Regions from separate parts of the Paraburkholderia sp. BR10937 genome, predicted to be linked through region 1. Evidence: riboswitches for the same ligand, from Rfam matches in the RefSeq annotation. Region 1 holds a riboswitch; the other holds the start of a gene.
The links. A riboswitch is a leader RNA that binds a small molecule or an ion and turns the genes downstream of it on or off. The one in region 1 is predicted to bind cobalamin.
Positions count from the first base shown of each region.

Region 1 (9,437 bases):
GCACGACATGCGCTCGCCGCAGGCCTCGATCGTCGCGCTCGTCGAGACGGAGCGCGAACGCGGCACGCTCGGCTCGGAGCCCGTGCGCGGCGTGATGGAGCGCATCGAGCGCTACGCGCGCCGCTCGCTCAAGCTCGCCGACGACTTCGTGCAACTCGCGCGCGCCGAATCGCAGGTGTATGCGCTCGAGCCCACGAGCCTCGCGGAGCTGCTGATCGATGCGAGCGACGAAGTGTGGCCGCAGGCGCACGCGAAGCGCATCCAGATCGACACCGTGTTCGAAGGCGAGCAGATGGGCTGGATCAACGCCGACCGCTCGCTCATGACGCGCGCGCTCGTGAACGTGCTGAACAACGCAGTGAAGTACAGTCCTGCGGATACGCGCATCGTCTGCACCGTCGCGCTGGACGACCGCGCACCGCCGCGTGTGCTCTGCTCGATTCGCGATCAGGGCTACGGTATTTCGCAGGAAGATCAGGCGAGGCTGTTCCAGCCGTTCCAGCGCTTTCACGCGGAACAGCGGCCCGAGGTGAGCGGCGCTGGGCTCGGCATGGCGTTCGTGAAAACAGTCGTGACGCGCCACGGCGGCGACGTCCAGCTGGACAGCGAGCCAGGCAAGGGCACCGTCCTGACGATGTCGCTGCCCGCGTTCGACGCGCCGGTTTGAGCCGCGCCGGACCGTTGCGGCGGCACATGCATAACCCGAATGCCGCTGGTCTCATGCCAGCGGCCACCCGATGGAGTGTTTCGTGAAGACCTTGCTGTCGATCTGTCTCCTGCCGATGCTCGTCGCCCTCGCCGGATGCGCGGGCGTGACGACCGACGTCGCGGCCACGGGCGCGCTGCCCGCTGCGGCGGCGACCAGCCAGCCCGCGCTTTACCGTTTTGCGCCGACCCCCGCCCAGGCCGATGCGGGCGAGATCCTCCCGTACCAGGCGTTGCTGAGCGACGGCCTCGCGCAGCGCGGCTTCAAGGCAGGCGCGCCCGAGGCGGCGCGCTATCTCGTCTCGGTGGCGTGGGACACGCATCCCGCCGAGGTGAAACTCGTGGATAGCCGTTGCGGCGCCGGCTGCGCGCCGGCCGAGGGGCCGTCGTTGCCGTGGTTCGGGCGGCCCTACGTGCATACGCTGACGCTGCGTTTCTTCGCGTTGCCCGACGGCGGCGAAGTCTACAAGGTGAGCGCCGTGAAGCGCGACCGCAACGCCGACGCACGCGAGGCCGTGCCGTATCTCGTGGCGGGCGCACTGGCGCGGCTGCCGTACGCGGGCGCGCCGCGATGGCGCGTCAAGCTGAAGGCTCCGGCCAGCGCCGGCACGGCGGAGCAGGCGCCGGGCATGCCGGAAGTGCTCTCCGTCTCACCCGTCAATCCGCAGTAGTTCAGGGCAACTTTTCCCAGGCCGCGCCGAGTGCGAAGGCGCTATGCTGGCTCCAGAATCTGGCGCAACGGTTGCGCGCAGACATCACGGGAGTCGCTCATGTTCGATCACATTGGATTGCGCGTGCAGGATCTCGCGCGCAGCGTGCGGTTTTACGAGGCGCTGCTCGCGCCGCTAGGCGTCGTGGTGTGCATGCGCGACGACACCTACGTGGGGCTCGGTCAGCCGGGCGAGCCCAAACTCTGGCTGCACGCCATATCCGCCGATGCCACGCTGGCGCCGCGCGGCGTGCACGTGGCATTCGCGGCGGCGAACCGCGCGGCGGTCGTTGGTTTCTATGAAGCGGGCCTGCGCGCAGGCGCGAAAGACAATGGCGAGCCCGGCGTGCGTGCCGATTACAGCCCCGACTATTACGCAGCATTCCTGATCGATCCCGACGGCAACAACGTCGAGGCCGTCTGCTACGCGCGCGAGGCGTGAGCGGGCGTCAGGCGCCCGGCGTTGCGTTCGGTGCCGCTTCGGCCACGCTGGCCGGCTCGTCCTGCGGCCAGCGGTTTTCGAACACGCATTCGCCAAGCGGCTTGCGTGCGGCCCATTTTTCCATTTCGAGCATCGGCTGCGGGTAGAACGCGTCGACCTGACCCACGCACAGTATCGCCACCGGCTTGGCGCCGGGGGGCATGGCGAGCAGGGCGCGTACCTCGTCGACGTCGAAGATCGACACCCAGCCCATGCCGAGCCCTTCGGCGCGCGCCGCGAGCCACATATTCTGGATCGCGCACGCCACGGAAGCGAGGTCCATCTCGGGCAGCGTGCGGCGGCCGAAGACGTGGGCTTCTCGGCGATCCATCAGCGCGACCACGAGCACCTCGGCGCAATCGCGCATGCCCTCCACCTTGAGCTTCATGAACTCGTCGCGCCGTTTGCCCAGCGCATCGGCGGTCGCGATGCGTTCGCGCTCGACCGTCGCATGCAGTTGTTCGCGCAACGCATGGTCCGTGATGCGCATGATGCGCCACGGCTGCATGAAGCCCACGCTCGGCGCGTGATGCGCGGCGTCGAGCAGTCGCGCGAGCGTCGCGGGGTCGATCGGGCCCGGTGCGAAGTGCCGCATGTCGCGGCGCTCGTAAATCGCGCGGTAGACCGCCGCGCGTTCGGCTTCGTCAAAGGGCTGTGCCATGGAAGAGTGCGGCCGCGAAAGCCGGGTTGGAGGGCCAGTAAGCGTGCATATAGGTGGCCGTGATCGAGCCGTGCCGGTACAGCGCCTCGCCGGGCGCGCCAGTTTGAGCGTGGCGTGCCGTGAGCGCGGGCGCGAGCGGTGTGGAAACACGCGAATAGTGAAACGTGTGGCCGCGTAGCTCGCCATGCGCGCCGTCGAACTGCTGCATGCCGAGCGCCGCGAAGCGCTTTTGCACGACCGCCTCGCCCGGCAGCAGGCCGAGCATCGGCGTGCGCGTGCCCTCTACGTCGGTCAACGCATCGAGCAGATAGAGCATGCCGCCGCATTCGGCGACGAGCGGTTTGCCTGCGGACACATGCGCGCGCAACGAATTCGCGCTCCGCGTATTGGGCGCGAGCGTCGAAGCATGTAGCTCGGGATAGCCGCCCGGCAGAAAGACCGCATCGGCGCCGGCGGGCGCGGGCTCGTTCGCGAGCGGCGAGAAGTAACTCACGCTCGCACCCAGCGATTCGAGCAACGCAATGTTCGCCGGATAGAGAAACGAGAACGCGGCGTCGCGCGCAATGGCGATATGACGGCCTTCGAGCCGCCGCGTAATCGCTTCGTCATGCGAAGGATCGGCGAATGCCACTGCCGGCGGCAATTCGGCGAGCGCAGTTTGCGCGAGCGCGTCGGCGGCGCGTTCGATGCGCGCGTCGAGGTCGTCGATCTCCGCGGCCTGATGCAGGCCGAGATGACGATCGGGCAGCGCCATCGTCGCTTCGCTCGCGACGTGCCCGAGCCAGCGCACGTCGGCGGGCAACGCCTCCTGCAGCATCTGGGCGTGGCGCGGCGAGCCCACCCGGTTCGCCAGCACGCCATGAAACGGCACCTCCGGCCGAAAGCGCGCGAGACCGAACGCGATCGCGCCAAAGGTCTGCGCCATCGACTTCGCGCTGACGATGGCGGCCACCGGCACGCCAAACTCAGCCGCGAGATCGGCGCTGCTCGGCGTGCCGTCGAACAGGCCCATCACGCCTTCGATGAGGATCAGGTCGGCTTCGCGCGCGGCCTGCGCGAGCAGGGCGCGGCACGCCACTTTGCCCACCATCCACAGGTCCAGCGAGAGCACCGGCGCGCCGCTCGCGCGGGCGAGGATCATCGGATCGAGAAAATCCGGCCCGGTCTTGAAGACGCGCACGCGCCGGCCCGCGCGCCGGTGCAGTCGCGCGAGGCCGGCCGTGAGCGTGGTCTTGCCCTGGCCCGAAGCGGGCGCGCTGATGAAGAGCGCGGGGCAGGCAACCGTTGCGCTCATGCGCTCAGAACTCCACGCCCTTTTGCGCTTTCACGCCTTGCTCGCGATACGGATGCTTCACGAGGCGCATTTCCGTGACGAGGTCGGCGGCTTCGATCAGCGCGTCGGGCGCATGGCGGCCCGTCACGACCACATGCACGTGCGGCGCGCGCGACGCGATCACGCCGAGCACTTCGTCGAGCGGCAGGTACTCGTATTTGAGCACCGTGTTGAGTTCGTCGAGGATCACCATGGCGTACTCGCCGCTCTCGATCATGCGCTTCGCTTCGTCCCAGCCCTTGCGCGCGGTGGCGATGTCGCCGTCGCGATTCTGCGTGTTCCAGGTGTAGCCGTCGCCCATCGTCACGAAATCGCAGTGCGCAACGCTGCCGAGAAAATCGCGTTCGGCTGTGTGCAGCGCGCCCTTGATGAACTGCACGACGCCGAGCTTCATGCCGTGGCCGAGCATGCGCACCGCCATGCCGAATGCGGCCGTGCTCTTGCCCTTGCCGTTGCCGGTGTTGACGATCAACAGGCCCTTTTCGTGCGTCGCGGCGGCCTGCTTCTTCTCGTGGCCCTCGCGGCGGCGCTGCGTCATGCGTTGGTGAGATTCGGGATCGGTTTTCATCATCGGGAGTGGGTTGGTTGCGGCGTTTTCGCGTTCGCGTTTTCGTGATCTTGCAGAATGCCTGCGATTGCGACCGTCACGCCGTCGAGCGCCAGCTTGCCGCGCACGAGCGGAGCGCCGCCCGCCGCGAGACGCGCGCAGGGCTCGCATACGCCGTCCACGCCGAACTGCGCTTGCGCGGCGGTGGAGGGCGGCGCCTGCGTCGGCGTCGCGGCGAGTTGCTCCCTCGTGTACGTCTGCAGCGGCAGCGCGTGTGCCGCGCAAAACGCTTGCAAGGCGGGTTCGCCGGCTTTGGCGTCGAGCGTCGCCACGGCCGTTACGCTGTCGAGCGGCCACGCGCCGAGCGCGGCGCGCACCGCGGCTTCGACCTGCGCGAGCGTCACGCCGCGCCGGCAGCCGATGCCGAGCGCAAGCGGCTGCACGCGCTGCGCGGGTTCCGGCGTGGCTTCGAATGAGACTGCGCGCGAGGCGCGATGTTCGGCAGGATTCACGGCGAGAGCGTCGATCGAAGGCGTGACCGCAGAGGCAAAACAAGCAAAAGCGTCGCGTTCCAGCAGGCGCCGGATGCGCGCTACGATAGCACACGCTTTTGCGGCTTCCCACGCCTTCCTTGACGCGCAGGCCCCCCGCGCCTACACTCGCACGCACTCTGGTGCTCGCGCGCGCGATTCATAATGCACGCGCAGTTAAACGGGAATCAGGGAGCCATCCCGCCTCGGGCATGGCCAACCTGAACTGCACCCGCAACGGTACAACGAGCGCGGCGTTCGTACGAATGCCGCAAACCGCTTCCATGCTTTATGCAGTCCACGCCACTGTGCAAGCCGGCCGCAAGGCCGCTCGCGCGGGAAGGCGAAGCGGTGTTTCGTCAGTCCGGATACCGGCCAGATACGTGGGATTCGCGCTGCGGGGATGCGGTGCCGGGTCCGTGACTTTCATGCGTCAGCCGGGCGAGGCCCGGGTGCGTTTCTGGCCGTTCGTCCCCTGCAGGTTGTTGAATCGTTGCGCGTGACAGCGTCTCCATGGATACGCGCGTGGGCGCAACAGGACACCCGCACGAACGGCAGGCGCGACGCACCATGCCCCTCGATACGGCCTGGCGCCGAAGGAGCACTTCATGCAAATGCGCAAGATTCCGGTGACGATCGTGACGGGCTTTCTCGGCAGCGGTAAAACCACGCTGCTGCGTCACATTCTTCAGCACGCGGGCGGCCTGCGCGTCGCGGTCATCGTCAACGAATTCGGCGAACTCGGTATCGACGGCGAAATTCTGCGTGGCTGCGGTATCGGCTGCGACGAGAACGGCAACGAAACGGAAGGCCAGCTCTACGAACTCGCGAACGGCTGCCTTTGCTGCACGGTGCAGGAAGAATTTTTCCCCGTGATGGAGAAACTGCTCGAACGCCGCAGCGACGTCGACCACGTGCTGATCGAAACCTCGGGACTCGCGCTGCCCAAGCCGCTCGTGCAGGCGTTCAACTGGCCGTCGATCCGCAACGCGTTCACGGTCGATGCGGTCGTGACCGTGGTGGACGGCCCCGCCGCCGCGAGCGGCCAGTTCGCCGAAAATCCGCAGGCCGTGGACGCGCAGCGCCGCGCCGATCCGAATCTCGATCACGAGTCGCCGCTGCACGAGCTGTTCGAAGACCAGCTTTCGGCCGCCGACCTCGTCATCCTCAACAAGACCGATCTGCTGGACGTTGCGGGCCAGGACGCGCTCATCGCCGAACTGCGCGAAGAGCTGCCGTCGCAGGTGAAGATCGTGCGCGCGCAGCACGGCAAGCTCGATCTGCATACGCTGCTCGGGCTCGAGGCGGCCTCCGAGGAGAGCATTCATCTGCGTCAAGACCATCATGGTTCCGCTGACGATCCCGATCATCACCATGACGAGTTCGATTCGGTCGTGGTGTCAGGCAATGCCGCATCGCGCGAGACCGCGATCGAGGCGCTGCAACAACTCGTCGATGCGCATACGATCTATCGCGTGAAGGGCTTTGCCGCGTTGCCCGGCGCGGCCATGCGCCTCGTGATCCAAGGCGTGGGCCGCCGCTTCGACAGCTATTTCGATCGCCGCTGGAACGCGCAGGAAAGCGCGGCGCAGCCGCTTGCGAGCCGCTTCGTGCTGATCGGCGAGGACCTCGATGGCGCGACGCTGCAAGCGGCCTTCGATACCGCGTTGGCGAACGTGCAGACCGCGGTCGCGAAGTGATCGCGCCGAGCTAGACGAGGCAGTCCCATGCATTTGCTGCGCACTACGCCAGGCGGTTTCGTCGACGACACGCAGGGCGTTGTCCGGATCGACCAGCAGCCCGCCGAGATCGTCGTGCTCAGTTCGGCGGACACGACGCTCGCGCTGCTGGCGAGCGTCGTGCCGCGCCTGCCCGCAGGTTTCCCGAGCGTGCGGCTCGCGAACGTCACGTATTTGCGCCAGCCCGCGTCGGTGGACTTCTACGTCGAAGACGTCTTGCAACACGCGCGCGTGGTGGTGGTCGATCATCTGGGCGGCGAAACGTACTGGCCATATGGCATCGAGCAGGTCGTCTCGCTAGCCGGGCGCCGCGGGCAACTGCTCGCGATGTTTTCGGGCGACTTGCAGGAAGACCCCAATCTCATCGCGAAGAGCCGCGCTGAGCCCGAGTTTTGCCGCTTGCTGTGGCGTTATCTGCGCGAAGGCGGCGCGGCCAACGCCGAATCGTTCCTGCGTGCGCTCGCGTGGCGCGCATTCGACTGGGGCAGCGAGCCTGCGCCACCCGTTGCGCTGCCCGCCGCTGCGCTCTATTGCCCGCAGCGCGACGTCGCGACCATCGACGAATGGCGCGCGCGCTGGCAACCTGGCGCGCCGGTTGTCGCGCTGCTGTTTTACAAGGCGCATCTGCAGGCGGCGAACACCGCCGCTTTCGATGCCCTCATCGACGCGCTGCTGGCGCGCGGCATGAACCCGCTGCCGCTTGCGATCACCTCGCTCAAGGACACCTTGAGCCGCGACGTGCTCGATCAACTGGCGGCCGAGCACGACGTCTCGCTCGTGCTGAATACCACAGCATTCGCGGCTTCGTCGCTCGACGACCCCGAACCGATCGCGCTCGCCGGCGACGCGCCTGTGCTCCAGGTGATCCTGAGCGGCGGCAATCGCGAAGACTGGGTCAAGGACAATCACGGCCTGAATTCGCGCGATATCGCCATGCATATCGCGCTGCCCGAAGTGGACGGCCGCGTGATTACGCGTGCGATCAGCTTCAAGGGCCTCGCATACCACTGCAAGGAGACGCAGGTCGATGTCGTGCGATATCAGCCCGATGTCGAACGCGTGGCGTTCGTCGCCGAACTGGCGCGCCGGTGGTGCCGTTTGCGCAGCCTGCCGAACGCGGAGAAGAAGCTCGCGCTCGTGCTCGCGAACTATCCGATGAGCGAAGGGCGCATTGGCAATGGCGTGGGGCTCGACACGCCGGCCTCGGTGGTCGGCATCCTGCGCATGCTGCGTGACGAAGGCTATCGCGTGGCCGATCTGCCCGAAGACGGCGATGCGCTCATGCGCATCCTCACGCAGGGCGTGACGAACGATGCGGACACGCGCGCGCTGCGCCCCGCATGGCAGAGTCTTTCCCTCGATGATTACCGCGCGCGCTTCTCGCAGTTGCCCGCCGAGGCGCAAAACGCGCTGATCGCGCGCTGGGGCGTGCCGGAGGACGACCCCACCGTGCGCCGCGGCCGCTTCATGATTGCGGGCTGGCGCTGTGGGCAGGTGTTCGTGGGCATTCAGCCGTCGCGCTCGCGCGGCGACGACACCTACGCGAACTACCACGACGCCGAACTCGTGCCGCCGCACGCGTATCTCGCGTTTTACTTCTGGCTGCGCGAGGCGTTCGGCATCGACGCCATCGCGCACGTGGGCAAGCACGGTAACCTCGAGTGGCTGCCGGGCAAGAGCGTGGCGCTCGCCGACACCTGCTGGCCCGACATGGCGCTCGGGCCGCTGCCGCATCTGTATCCGTTCATCGTCAACGATCCGGGCGAGGGCAGCCAGGCCAAGCGCCGCGCCCAGGCTGTGATCATCGACCACCTGATGCCACCGCTCACGCGTGCCGAAAACTACGGGCCGATGCAAGACCTCGAACGTCAGGTCGATGAGTATTACGAAGCTTTGATGGTGGACCCCCGCCGCGCGAAGCTGCTGCGCAAGACCATCCTCGCGACCATCATCGAGCATCGGCTGCACGAGGAGTTGAGCATTTCCGCGCCGCAGGATCAGGCCGGGGAAGACGAATTGCTCACGCGCGCCGACGCTTACCTCTGCGAGTTGAAGGAAGCGCAGATTCGCGACGGCCTGCATACGTTCGGCGAATCGCCGCAAGGCCAGCAGCGGCGGGACACGCTGCTCGCGCTCGGGCGCTACGCATGCGGCGACGGGCAGGGCGCGAACACGGGCCTGATCGACGCGCTTGCGCGCGACCTGCGTATCGATCACCTCGTCGATCCGGCCACGGTCGATTGGGCTGCGCCGTGGCAGGGCCCGCGTCCGCCGCAACTCGCTGTGGTGAGCGATACGCCATGGCGTCATGCGGGCGACACGCGCGAACGCCTCGAAATGCTCGCGGCCACGCTGATCGAAGACATTTGCTCAGGCCAACGAAGCGATGCGGAGCCTGCATCGCTGCCGCACGCGGCTCAGGTGCTCGCGCGCCTGCGCGACGACGTGCTGCCGCGCCTTGACGCCTGCGGCCCCGAAGAGTTGCGCCAGCTGCGCCGTGGCTTCGAAGGCCGCTTCGTGCCGCCGGGCCCGAGCGGTTCGCCCTCGCGAGGCCGCCCCGACGTGCTGCCCACGGGCCGCAACTTCTACTCCGTCGATACGCGCGCCATCCCGACGCAAGCGGCGTGGGCGCTCGGCATGAAATCGGCGCATCAACTCATCGAGCGTCATCTGCAAGAGCACGGCGACTACCCGCGCGCCGTTGGGCTTTCGGTCTGGGGCACGGCGACGAT
Region 1 is NZ_JBFRCL010000009.1:6,129-15,565, reverse strand. Features, by position in the region: gene AB4Y44_RS09680 (CHASE2 domain-containing protein) at 1-667, shown strand, start outside; gene AB4Y44_RS09675 (DUF4136 domain-containing protein) at 750-1,376, shown strand; gene AB4Y44_RS09670 (VOC family protein) at 1,476-1,856, shown strand; gene bluB (5,6-dimethylbenzimidazole synthase) at 1,864-2,556, opposite strand; gene AB4Y44_RS09660 (cobyrinate a,c-diamide synthase) at 2,540-3,850, opposite strand; gene cobO (cob(I)yrinic acid a,c-diamide adenosyltransferase) at 3,855-4,457, opposite strand; gene AB4Y44_RS09650 (cobalamin biosynthesis protein) at 4,457-4,948, opposite strand; cobalamin riboswitch at 5,091-5,361, shown strand; gene cobW (cobalamin biosynthesis protein CobW) at 5,575-6,666, shown strand; gene cobN (cobaltochelatase subunit CobN) at 6,694-9,437, shown strand, end outside.

Region 2 (9,437 bases), on a different contig from region 1:
TGCGGCCGTCTTCGTGGCCGTAGGCCCAGGGCTGGGTCGCGTCGATGCCCGCCGTGTTGTAGTCGTGCAGGCCCAGTGAGTAGGTGAGGCCGCTCAGTGCGGAAAGCGGCCCGGTCGAGCCGATCGTGCCCGAGGTGCGCACCTGCGTGTCGAAGGTCTTGTTCGAGCCGCCGCCGAACGAGACGGTGGTCTGGTTCGGCTGGTTCGACGCATGGCGCGTGAAGAGCTGCACGACGCCGCCCACGGCATCCGCGCCGAACGAGGCGGCCGCGGGGCCCGAGATCACCTCGACGCGGTCGAACGAGGCGGTCGCCAGATCGGCCCATTCGGCCGTGCCCGTGGTGACGGAGCCTATGCGTATGCCGTCGATGAACACGGCCACCTGGTCGGCCGACGACCCGCGGATGCTCACGCCCGTGTACGACCCCGGCCCGCCGGTCTGCGAGACGGTGACGCCGGGCAGCGTGGCGAGCGCCTGCGCGATGCTTGGGTCGGCGGGGGAGACGCGGTCGAGGTCCTCGCGCGTGAGCACCTGGGTGCTCGCGTAGCGCTGGTCGAACGATTGCGGCAGATGCTGCGCGTCGCCCACGACGAGGATGTTGGGCAGCGTGGTGCCGTCGCCGGCTTGCTGCTGTGCCTGGGTCGGCGATGCGTCCGCGGCATGCGCGATTTGCCACGCACAGGCGAGCGCGGCGGAAGTCAATACGAATTGGCGAAACTTCATGATGCGGTGGCTGGAAACAGCTCCTGAAAAACGGGCTGTCCGTGCAACGGGCGATCGCCGCGTGGGCGATGCTTTGGCGCATTGGGGATCCCCGCCCGTTGCGGCTGCTGGACTCGGCTGATGGCAGGTCTCCTGGCTCGCAGGTCGACGTCCGTTGCCGGCCTTCCCGGTTTCCCAGTGGCACGCTCTGGCATGGACTCGCCGCTAACAGTTGCGGGGGCAGCCGCAGTCTTGCACTGCGTTCCCTTTTGATCCCGTCGCCGGGAACCATCAGCGCGCAAGGGTAATGGCCGCGCATTTGCCGCGTCAACCTTTGACGTGTGTCGTGTGGCGAAAACACCCGGTTTGGCCGCTCCCGCAACTTACGCTATCCTTGCAGCTGTTTTTCGCGCGTAGGCGCTGCACGAGCGAAACGCAGCAGGGAAGCCGGTGAGAATCCGGCGCGGTCGCGCCACTGTGACTGGCTGTCAATCGAGCCAGAAGTCAGACCTCGCTACGTTTATTTCGCGACTCATTCCAGGGCGCGTAACCCAAGGAGCCGTCAATGCACACCCTCCTGCCCTGGAAACGCGGGCCAATCCGGCCACCACCACCGGCCCCGATGCGGCGTAGACCGCTCACGGGCCACCAGGCGTTCGCTGTTCAAAAGCACGCTGGAAATTGACGGATTAACGACGACGTCGGGGCGCCACGCCGCAACAAGCGAGGGCTGACGGCGCTCGTCCATGCATTCTTTACAAGCACAAACAAGAAGACTCATGAACAAGCACATTCTGGCCGCCCTCGGCGGGGCGTTGGCATTCACAGGCGCTGGCGCCTCGGCGCAGCAGGTCACGTTGTACGGTGAGATCGACGCTAGCGTTGACTATGTCAGCGACGTTGCGGGCCGCAGCCAGTATCGCGCAGGCTCGGGCCTGATCGACGGCAGTTTTTGGGGCCTGCAGGGCAGCGAGGATCTCGGCGGCGGCAACGCCGCGATCTTTCGCCTCGAGCGCGGTTTCTCGGTCACCTCTGGCGAAGCCTTCAACGACCATCCGTTCTACGTTGGTCTGCAATCCGAACGATTTGGTACGATTACGCTCGGCCGCCAGTACGACACGATGCACGACTACTTCGCCCCGTTTACGCTGACGGGCGGTGCGGGCGGCACGGCATTCGCGCATCCGTTCGACAACGACAACGCCAACAATTCGTGGCTCGCCTCGAATGCGGTGAAGTTCGCGAGCGCCACATACGGTGGTTTCAGCGCCGGCGCGATGTACGCGTTTTCGAACGCGGCGGGGCGCTTCGCGCAGAACCGCGCCTACGGCTTCGGCGCGCATTACGAGGGCGGCCCGTTCAGCGCCGGTGTAGCGTGGATGCACATCGACGGACGCGGCGCCTCTTCGGTGGGTGCGTACGATACGTCGGTGCTGCCGGGTGCGGGCCTCGTGCCGACCGAGGTCGCGGTGCAGCGCGAAGACACCATTGGCGCGGGCATGAGCTACGCGCTCGGCGACGTGACGCTCGGCGCGGCCTGGTCACGTTCCATTCATACCGGTGTGAGCGAGGCCGATGGCGACGCACCGTTGCCGTCGATCGCCTTCAGCAACTACGAAGTGAATGCGCTTTGGCAGGTGACGCCCGCGTTCTCGCTGGCGGGCATGTATGCCTATACGGGCGCGACCACCGCGCATTGGCATCAAGGTGCGCTGCAGGCCGCCTATCAGCTGTCGAAACGCACGGACGTGTATACCGAGGCGATCTATCAGCGCGCGTCGTCCGGTGCGTTTGCGATGATCAACACCTGCGACCCGTCGGGCGGCCGCAATCAGGTGCTCGTGGCAGCGGGCATCCGGCATCGCTTCTGATTCACACGCAAAACGGCCCCGAACCATCGCGATTCGGGGCCGCTTTGCTGAGTGACTACATCACGAAGCCGAGAGCTTCACCGCAACGCCGGTCGAAGAATAAACGGGCGTGGCCTTGAAGCCATCCACCGTGACCGTCGCGAATTTCACCGATGCGCCGCTGCCGTCGATCACGTCGATCGTATCGCCCGCTTTCGGCGCATAGCCGTTCACGAACTTCACATGCAGCGTGCCGCCCGCCACCGTGAGCTGTCCGCCCACGCGCAGGCGTCCGCCGCCGTCGCCGTCGATGTCGAGTTCGAGCGTCGTGCCGTCGAGCTGCGTGTACTTGCCCGCCACCGTCAACGGCGCGCTCGTCGCCACGGCCACGCCGCCGCCCGACCCGACGTACACGTCGCCGTTGCCGAAGGCCGTGGTCGACGCCGCCGCGAGCACGCCGCCGCTCACCTGCGAGCCGCCCGTGTAGCTGTTGTTGCCCGCGAGCGTGAGCGTGCCGCTGCCCTGCAGCGTGAGCTTGCCCGAGCCGGCGATGTCGTTGCGCCAGGTGTCGGCGGCGTTGAAGCCACCCTGGGTCGAGTCCATGGCCACGATCACGTTGCCGCTGAACGCGCCATAACCGTCTGCAGCACTAAACATGTTCAGACGACCCCAGCCTTCGGCGTCGTCCATGACCGGATAGCCCGAGACGACTTCGGTCGTCTTCAGCACGACGCGGCGCTGGCTGGCGCTCAGGTACGGGAAGCGCGTTTCGAGCAGCACCTCGGCGCCCTTCGGCACGACGGGCGGTGCTTCGGTCGATTCGATCTGGCTGAAGCCAAACGTCATGCGGCGCGCGAATTCCGACTTGTTGGTCGCATAGTCGGCAAAGCGGTCGGTCGCGGTCGTGGACGAATGCGCGAAGGCGGGGAAGGTCGTGGCGCTCGTGCCGGTGGCCTGTTCGAGCGCGCTGTGCGCCTGCGCATAGGCCGCGCTCTTGAGCGTGGCGTTCGCGGGGTCGTAGAGATTCGCGGCGGTGGCGGCGAGCGCGAACATGCGGCCGCCGATCACGTCGAGCGGCGAATGCATGCCCGCGAGAATGCGGTTTTCGCCGAGTTCGAGGCCGCGACTCGCCATTTCCTGGTAGCGCTCGGGCACGAGGTACGCCATGGTCATCGCGTCGCGCATGGCTTCGGCTTCGTGGCCGCTGATGAAGCCGCCGTCCGTCGAAGGCGTCGTGCTGATGGCCGGCACGAGCGTGGGATCGACCACGACGCTCGTGCTCCAGCGGAACGGCCGTGCGTACTTGTAGAAGCGCTTGGCGGGCTCGGTGGAAGCGTTGTTGCCCATCGTGTTGAGCAGGTCGACCACCTTGCCGAAGGTCGCGTTGCTCGTGCTGCCCACGCCCGTGTTGTTGCCCGAGTCGTTGTAGAGCGTCGTGGTCGCGTCCGCGGGAATCGACGTGATGCTCGTGATTTGCTGCGCAGCCGAGCGCCAGGCGGCGGTGAGCGGCCCCATGCCGTCGGTCACGCTGTAGCCCTTGCCGCGCCGGTCGTCGTAGTAGGCCGCGTCGGCCTGCGCCTGGGTGCGCTGCGTCGTTGCGGTCACGACGTACTGGATGTTCGCGTTCAGCACCGTGCTGTTGAGGATCGTGCCGTTGGGCGTGCCGTCGGTGGGGACACCCGTCCACGTCGACTGCACGACCGCGGGGAATGTGCCGTTGGCCGGCGCGGAAACGCCCGCGTCCACGAGCAGCGTGAGCGGCTGCCAGAGATCGAGGAAGCGCGCCACCACGCGTACGCCCGCATTGGTTGCGAGCGTGGCGTAACGCGCGTCGCCGCGCTGGTTGGTCGCGATGTTGTCGACGAAGGCGGGGACGTCGGGAATCGGTGCGTTGTCCACGAAGCCGGGGTCGGCAGGCGGCGCGGGAATGGCAACAGTGGTGGCGGGATCGCTATTGCCGCCTCCGCAGGCGGTCAGCGCGGCAACGCTGGTAAGCACTGCCAGGTAGACCGGCAGTGCAGTTCGATGGCGTGATGCGGGCATGCTGAGGGCTCCGTCGTCGTGATTGATGCGGTGTGGTTATTCCTGACTGACGGCGGCGAATTATGCTTACCCTCGATTACTCCCTAATTACTAATTTATTACGCAGATGTTAAACGGTAATAGAAATGAAGTACCGGCGAAATATTTTGCGTCGTTCATTTACGGCTGCGCCTCGAGATAGCCGACCCGCACGGGCGGCACGAACCACGCGAGACACAGGCCGGCCAGCGCGGCCACGGCAGCGACGATCAGGCCCATATGGATCGAGTCCACGAGCGCGCTGCGCGCCGAGTTCATCATCGCGTCGCCGGCATGGCCGGCGCTCACGAGGCGGCTGATCAGCGCAGCCTGATCGGCGCGGTCCACGAGCAGTTCGGGACTCGCGAACGACTTGAACCACTGCGTCGCCTGATACGAGTCGAGCGAGCGATTCACGCCCATGGTGTAAACATGCCCGAGCAGCGCGCCGGTCATCGCCGTGCCCAGCATGCCGCCGAACGTGCGCAGCGATTGCAGCATCGCCGTGGCGGCGCCGAGATGGTCGCGCGAAACGATCTGCTGCGAGCAGACCGTGAGGCTCGTGCCCACGAGGCCCAGCCCCAGGCCGCTCGCGCCCATGCACGCCATCCACACGAGATGCGGCTCGTTGCCTCGCAGCACGACCACCGCGAGGCTCGCGAATGCCGCCAACGCGAAGCCGACGTAGAGGATCGCGTTGGCGCGCCGGATGCGCGTGACCACGCGATTGTTCACGAAACTGCCGACCGTCGTGCCGAGCAGCAGCGGCGTGATCAGCATGCCCGAGGCGCGCGGCGACATCGCATAGCCTCCCTGGAACAGCAGCGGCACATAGAACACGAGCGAGAACAACGCAAACCCGCCCAGCACCGACATCGCAAAGAGCGGCCCGAGCTTGCGGTCGAGCAGCATGTCCACGGGGATGATCGGATAGCCCATGCGCTTTTCCCAGAAGAAAAGCGTCAGCGAACACACCAGCACGATCACCGCGAGCACGATCGTCGAAGTCGTCCAGCCCTGCCTCGGCAAAAGCTCGATGGCGAGCTGCAGCGCGCCGAACGTGACGGCGACGACGCACGCGCCGAGCCAGTCGAGACGCAGCCGCGCGCCTTCGCGGACATGGTGCAGATGCGGCAGGAAAGCGTGCACGAAGAAGAGCGCGACCACGCCCACCGGCACGTTGACGAAGAACACGAGGCGCCAGCTGCCGTGCTGGGTCAGCATGCCCCCGAGCGTTGGCCCGACCACGTTCGCCAGGCCGAACGCAGAGGAGACGAACACCAGCCAGCGCAGGCGTAGCCGCGGATCGGGGAACAGGTCGGCGACGGTCGCGAACACCGTCCCCATCATGATGCCGCCGCCGATGCCCTGCAGGCCGCGCGCGAGCACGAGAAACAGCATGTTGGTCGCGACCCCGCAGAGCACCGAGGCGAGGGTGAAGAGGAGGATGGCTGCGAGCATGAAGGGTTTGCGGCCGAACAGATCGCCCAGACGCCCGAAGATCGGAATCGTGATGACCGACGCGAGCATGTAGGCCGTTGCGACCCATGCATAGAGTTCGAAGCCCTTAAGCTCTGCAACGATGCGCGGCAAAGCGGTGCCGACGATGGTCTGGTCGAGCGCGATCAGCATCGAAACCGACGCGACGCCGAGCATCGCCAATACCGACTCGCGAAACGGCAACAGCTGCCGCGCTTGATCGTGAAGCCCAATGCTCGTGGCCATGTAGCGCTCCTCACCGCGGCGACGCGGCTAATCTGCTATGCGGTGCCCGGCAAAAGATCAATCGGTCGGGCCCGCGCGTGCGACCTTCATGCGCTGTGCAATGATGGTACGCCCGCTTACGCGAATGTCACGGGGCGAACGCGCTATCAAAGATGTTATTCCACCCGGCCCGCGCGAGGCTCGTGAGTCGGGAAGCGTTTGCCAACGTTTCGCGGTTCGTCGATCCGCACTTCAATTTCGCTCGGCATGGAGTAAATCGGCGAGTCCGTTGTTTGCCTTCACGTCGAACGGGATTCGACCGATACGGAGGGGACGTCATGAACGCTGCAATTCGACTCGTTTTGCGGGCAACGGCGAGCGGTGTGGCCGTGCTTTCCCTGGCCGGTCTATGCGTCGCGTCGTCGGGTGACGCTGGAGCGTCTCGCGATAGTGAAGAAAGCTCGTTTCTCTCTGAAAACGACGCGGCCATGACGAAGATGATGACGGGGATGGCGGCCAGGCCCACGGGCGACATCGATCGCGATTTCGTCGCAACAATGATTCCCCATCACCAGGGTGCCATCGATATGGCCATGGCGGAACTGCGGCATGGACACAACGAGCAGTTACGCCGGATCGCCCAGGAGATCGTGGTCGAGCAACAGCAGGAGATCGTTGCCATGCGCCTCGCGGTGCATGACGCGAAGCCGGCGCCGATGTCGCACTGACCCACTCGCATCAAAACGCAGGAGACAACGTCATGAAAACCAACGCCATGCTTGGCGCGGCCCTGACTGCCGTCGCGCTTGCCGCCGCCACGCTCGCCGAGGCGGGGCAGGTCCCCGGCTCGCTGGCGGCCGCCGATATTCCGGTGAGCCATCGGGACCGCGTTTATTCGTCTGATCAGTTTTCGAACACCGTGTCGATCATCGATCCCGCGGCCAATCGTCTGGTCGGTGTCATCCGGCTCGGGGAGCCGACTCCGGCCAACTTCAGCCCGCTCTATCACGGTCAGTTGCTCGTGCACGGGATGGGCTTTTCGCCCGATCACCGCACACTGGCCATTGTCTCCATCGGCTCGAACTCGGTGACCTTCATCGATACGCAAACCAATGCGGTCAAGCACGTGACCTATGTGGGCCGCTCCCCGCACGAGGCATTCTTCACGCCTGACGGCAAGGAGGTGTGGGTGACCGTGCGCGGTGAGAATTACGTCGATGTGCTCGACGGCAAGAGCTTCGAAGAGAAGACGCGCATTGTGGTGCCAGCCGGGCCGGGCATGCAGATCTTCTCGCCCGATGGAAAGTACGGCTATATCTGTTCGTCCTTCAACCCGGAAACCGATGTCGTTTCGGTAGCCGATCACAAGGTCGTGGCCCGCGTGACACAGGCGAGCCCGTTCTGCCCGAACATCGCGGCAACGCCGGATGGCCGGCAGGTCTGGTTCACGCTGAAGGATGTGGGCAAGACCCAGGTGTTCGACGCCCGCCCGCCGTTTGCATTGCTGAAAACGCTCGATACGGGGCCGATCACCAATCACGTGAACATCGTGCAGAACGCCCACGGCATGTTTGCATACGTGACGGTAGGCGGCCTGAACCAGATCAAGGTGTTCCGCACCGACGACTTTTCGCAGGTGGCGACCATTGCGGTCGGCAGCCTGCCGCACGGCATCTGGCCGTCGGGCGACGGGACGCGTGTCTACGTGGGCCTCGAAAACGGCGATGCGCTGACGGCAATCGACACGCTGACCAACCAGGTCGTCGCCACGGTGCCGGTCGGCCAGGCGCCGCAAGCCGTGGCGTACGTGCCCGACGCCGTGCCGGATGGCGACGGCACGGCCAACACGCAGCCGCTCGGCGCGGCGGGCGAGGCAACGCACGTGATGCTGATTCCGGTGGGTGGCACCGCGGCCGACCATGGCGCTGCGCCCACTTCAGTGGCATTGTTCGATCAGGGATTGCTGCAGGTGCTGCAGGCTGCGGTGACGGGATTGCAGGCGGGCCAGCCGTATTTCCTCGGACTTTCTGACCACGCCGACGGCAGTGGCCGCATCGACGTCCTCGCGAGCTTCAAGGCCAACCCGGCCGGCTCCGCGATCGTCAACACGCTGGGGCAGATTCGACAGGTCGTCGTGCCCGGCACGCCGGGCGTGTCCGATCACCGGCGATATCTCGTGATCGCGCCGAGCGTGGGCGGCGCGCCCGGACCGGCAGTGCAGGTGCAGGCCTTGTGAAGATCCCAGGAATCGTCTTCGTCATTTCGAATTCCTTAGTAAAGACTTACGGCTCGGGCGACACTGTTTGTTTGACCACGTACGGAAGCGCCCGACGCTTGACGCCTGCTTCTGCGGGAAGCTAACTGACGGTGATCGGTACCCGAAAGCGAGGTGAAGCAATGAGCGCTTCCCGCAATCTGGCTAACAGCCAGCTTACCGTCCTGCTCCTGATCCTTCTGGTGCATGGCACGGCCAATGCCGCCGGCGATCGTGCGGCGCCCACCGCCTCACCTGGTTTCGAACCGAGCGAGCTTTCGACGGACTGCGTCGACCGGGAATATCGTGGGAAAAATGCCAGACTGGGACTCGACTACACCGACCTGATCAACAACTGCGGCGCATCGGTCATCATCACGTGGCAGTCGTTCAACAACGGCGCGCCACAAACGGAAGGCGGGGGAATGGGCCAATCGGCGTGCATACCGCCCGGCGGTTCCATCACCACCGCGTCGCGCGAGCGGCTCGGCACGGCGAGTGAGAACCTTCCCGTTAGCGTCGTGACCTGCCAGTGATGGCAGCTTGCTGGTTCAGTCGGTAATGGCTCTCACCCTTCGCGAGGCCACGTCGATTCGCTGGTACTTCAAGGCTTCCAGCCACTGCAATGACTTCTCGACGATGTCGGCAGGTACCTCGTCGAATGTCGTGTTGCGGATCAAGGTCTCGCTCGCGGCAATGTCGTTGAACTCCCCCAGCGTCTTTTGCACGGACGTGAGCTCCTTGATGGTGCGCTCGTGCCCGCCTTTGATCACGGGTTGAAAAAACTCGAGCAGATAGCGCAGCTTTTTACCGGCCTTGCGCACGTCATGAAGACTCTCCTCGTGGCCGGCCTCGCTTCGCGCGG
Region 2 is NZ_JBFRCL010000004.1:51,933-61,369, reverse strand. Features, by position in the region: gene AB4Y44_RS04875 (TonB-dependent receptor) at 1-724, opposite strand, end outside; cobalamin riboswitch at 829-1,011, opposite strand; cobalamin riboswitch at 1,102-1,236, shown strand; gene AB4Y44_RS04870 (porin) at 1,483-2,574, shown strand; gene AB4Y44_RS04865 (phosphatase PAP2 family protein) at 2,635-4,596, opposite strand; gene AB4Y44_RS04860 (MFS transporter) at 4,756-6,339, opposite strand; partial or broken gene AB4Y44_RS04855 (DUF305 domain-containing protein) at 6,657-7,013, shown strand; gene AB4Y44_RS04850 (hypothetical protein) at 7,079-8,554, shown strand; gene AB4Y44_RS04845 (hypothetical protein) at 8,716-9,108, shown strand; gene AB4Y44_RS04840 (CHAD domain-containing protein) at 9,124-9,437, opposite strand, start outside.
Region 2: another riboswitch for cobalamin. It lies ahead of AB4Y44_RS04870 (porin); the one in region 1 lies ahead of cobW (cobalamin biosynthesis protein CobW).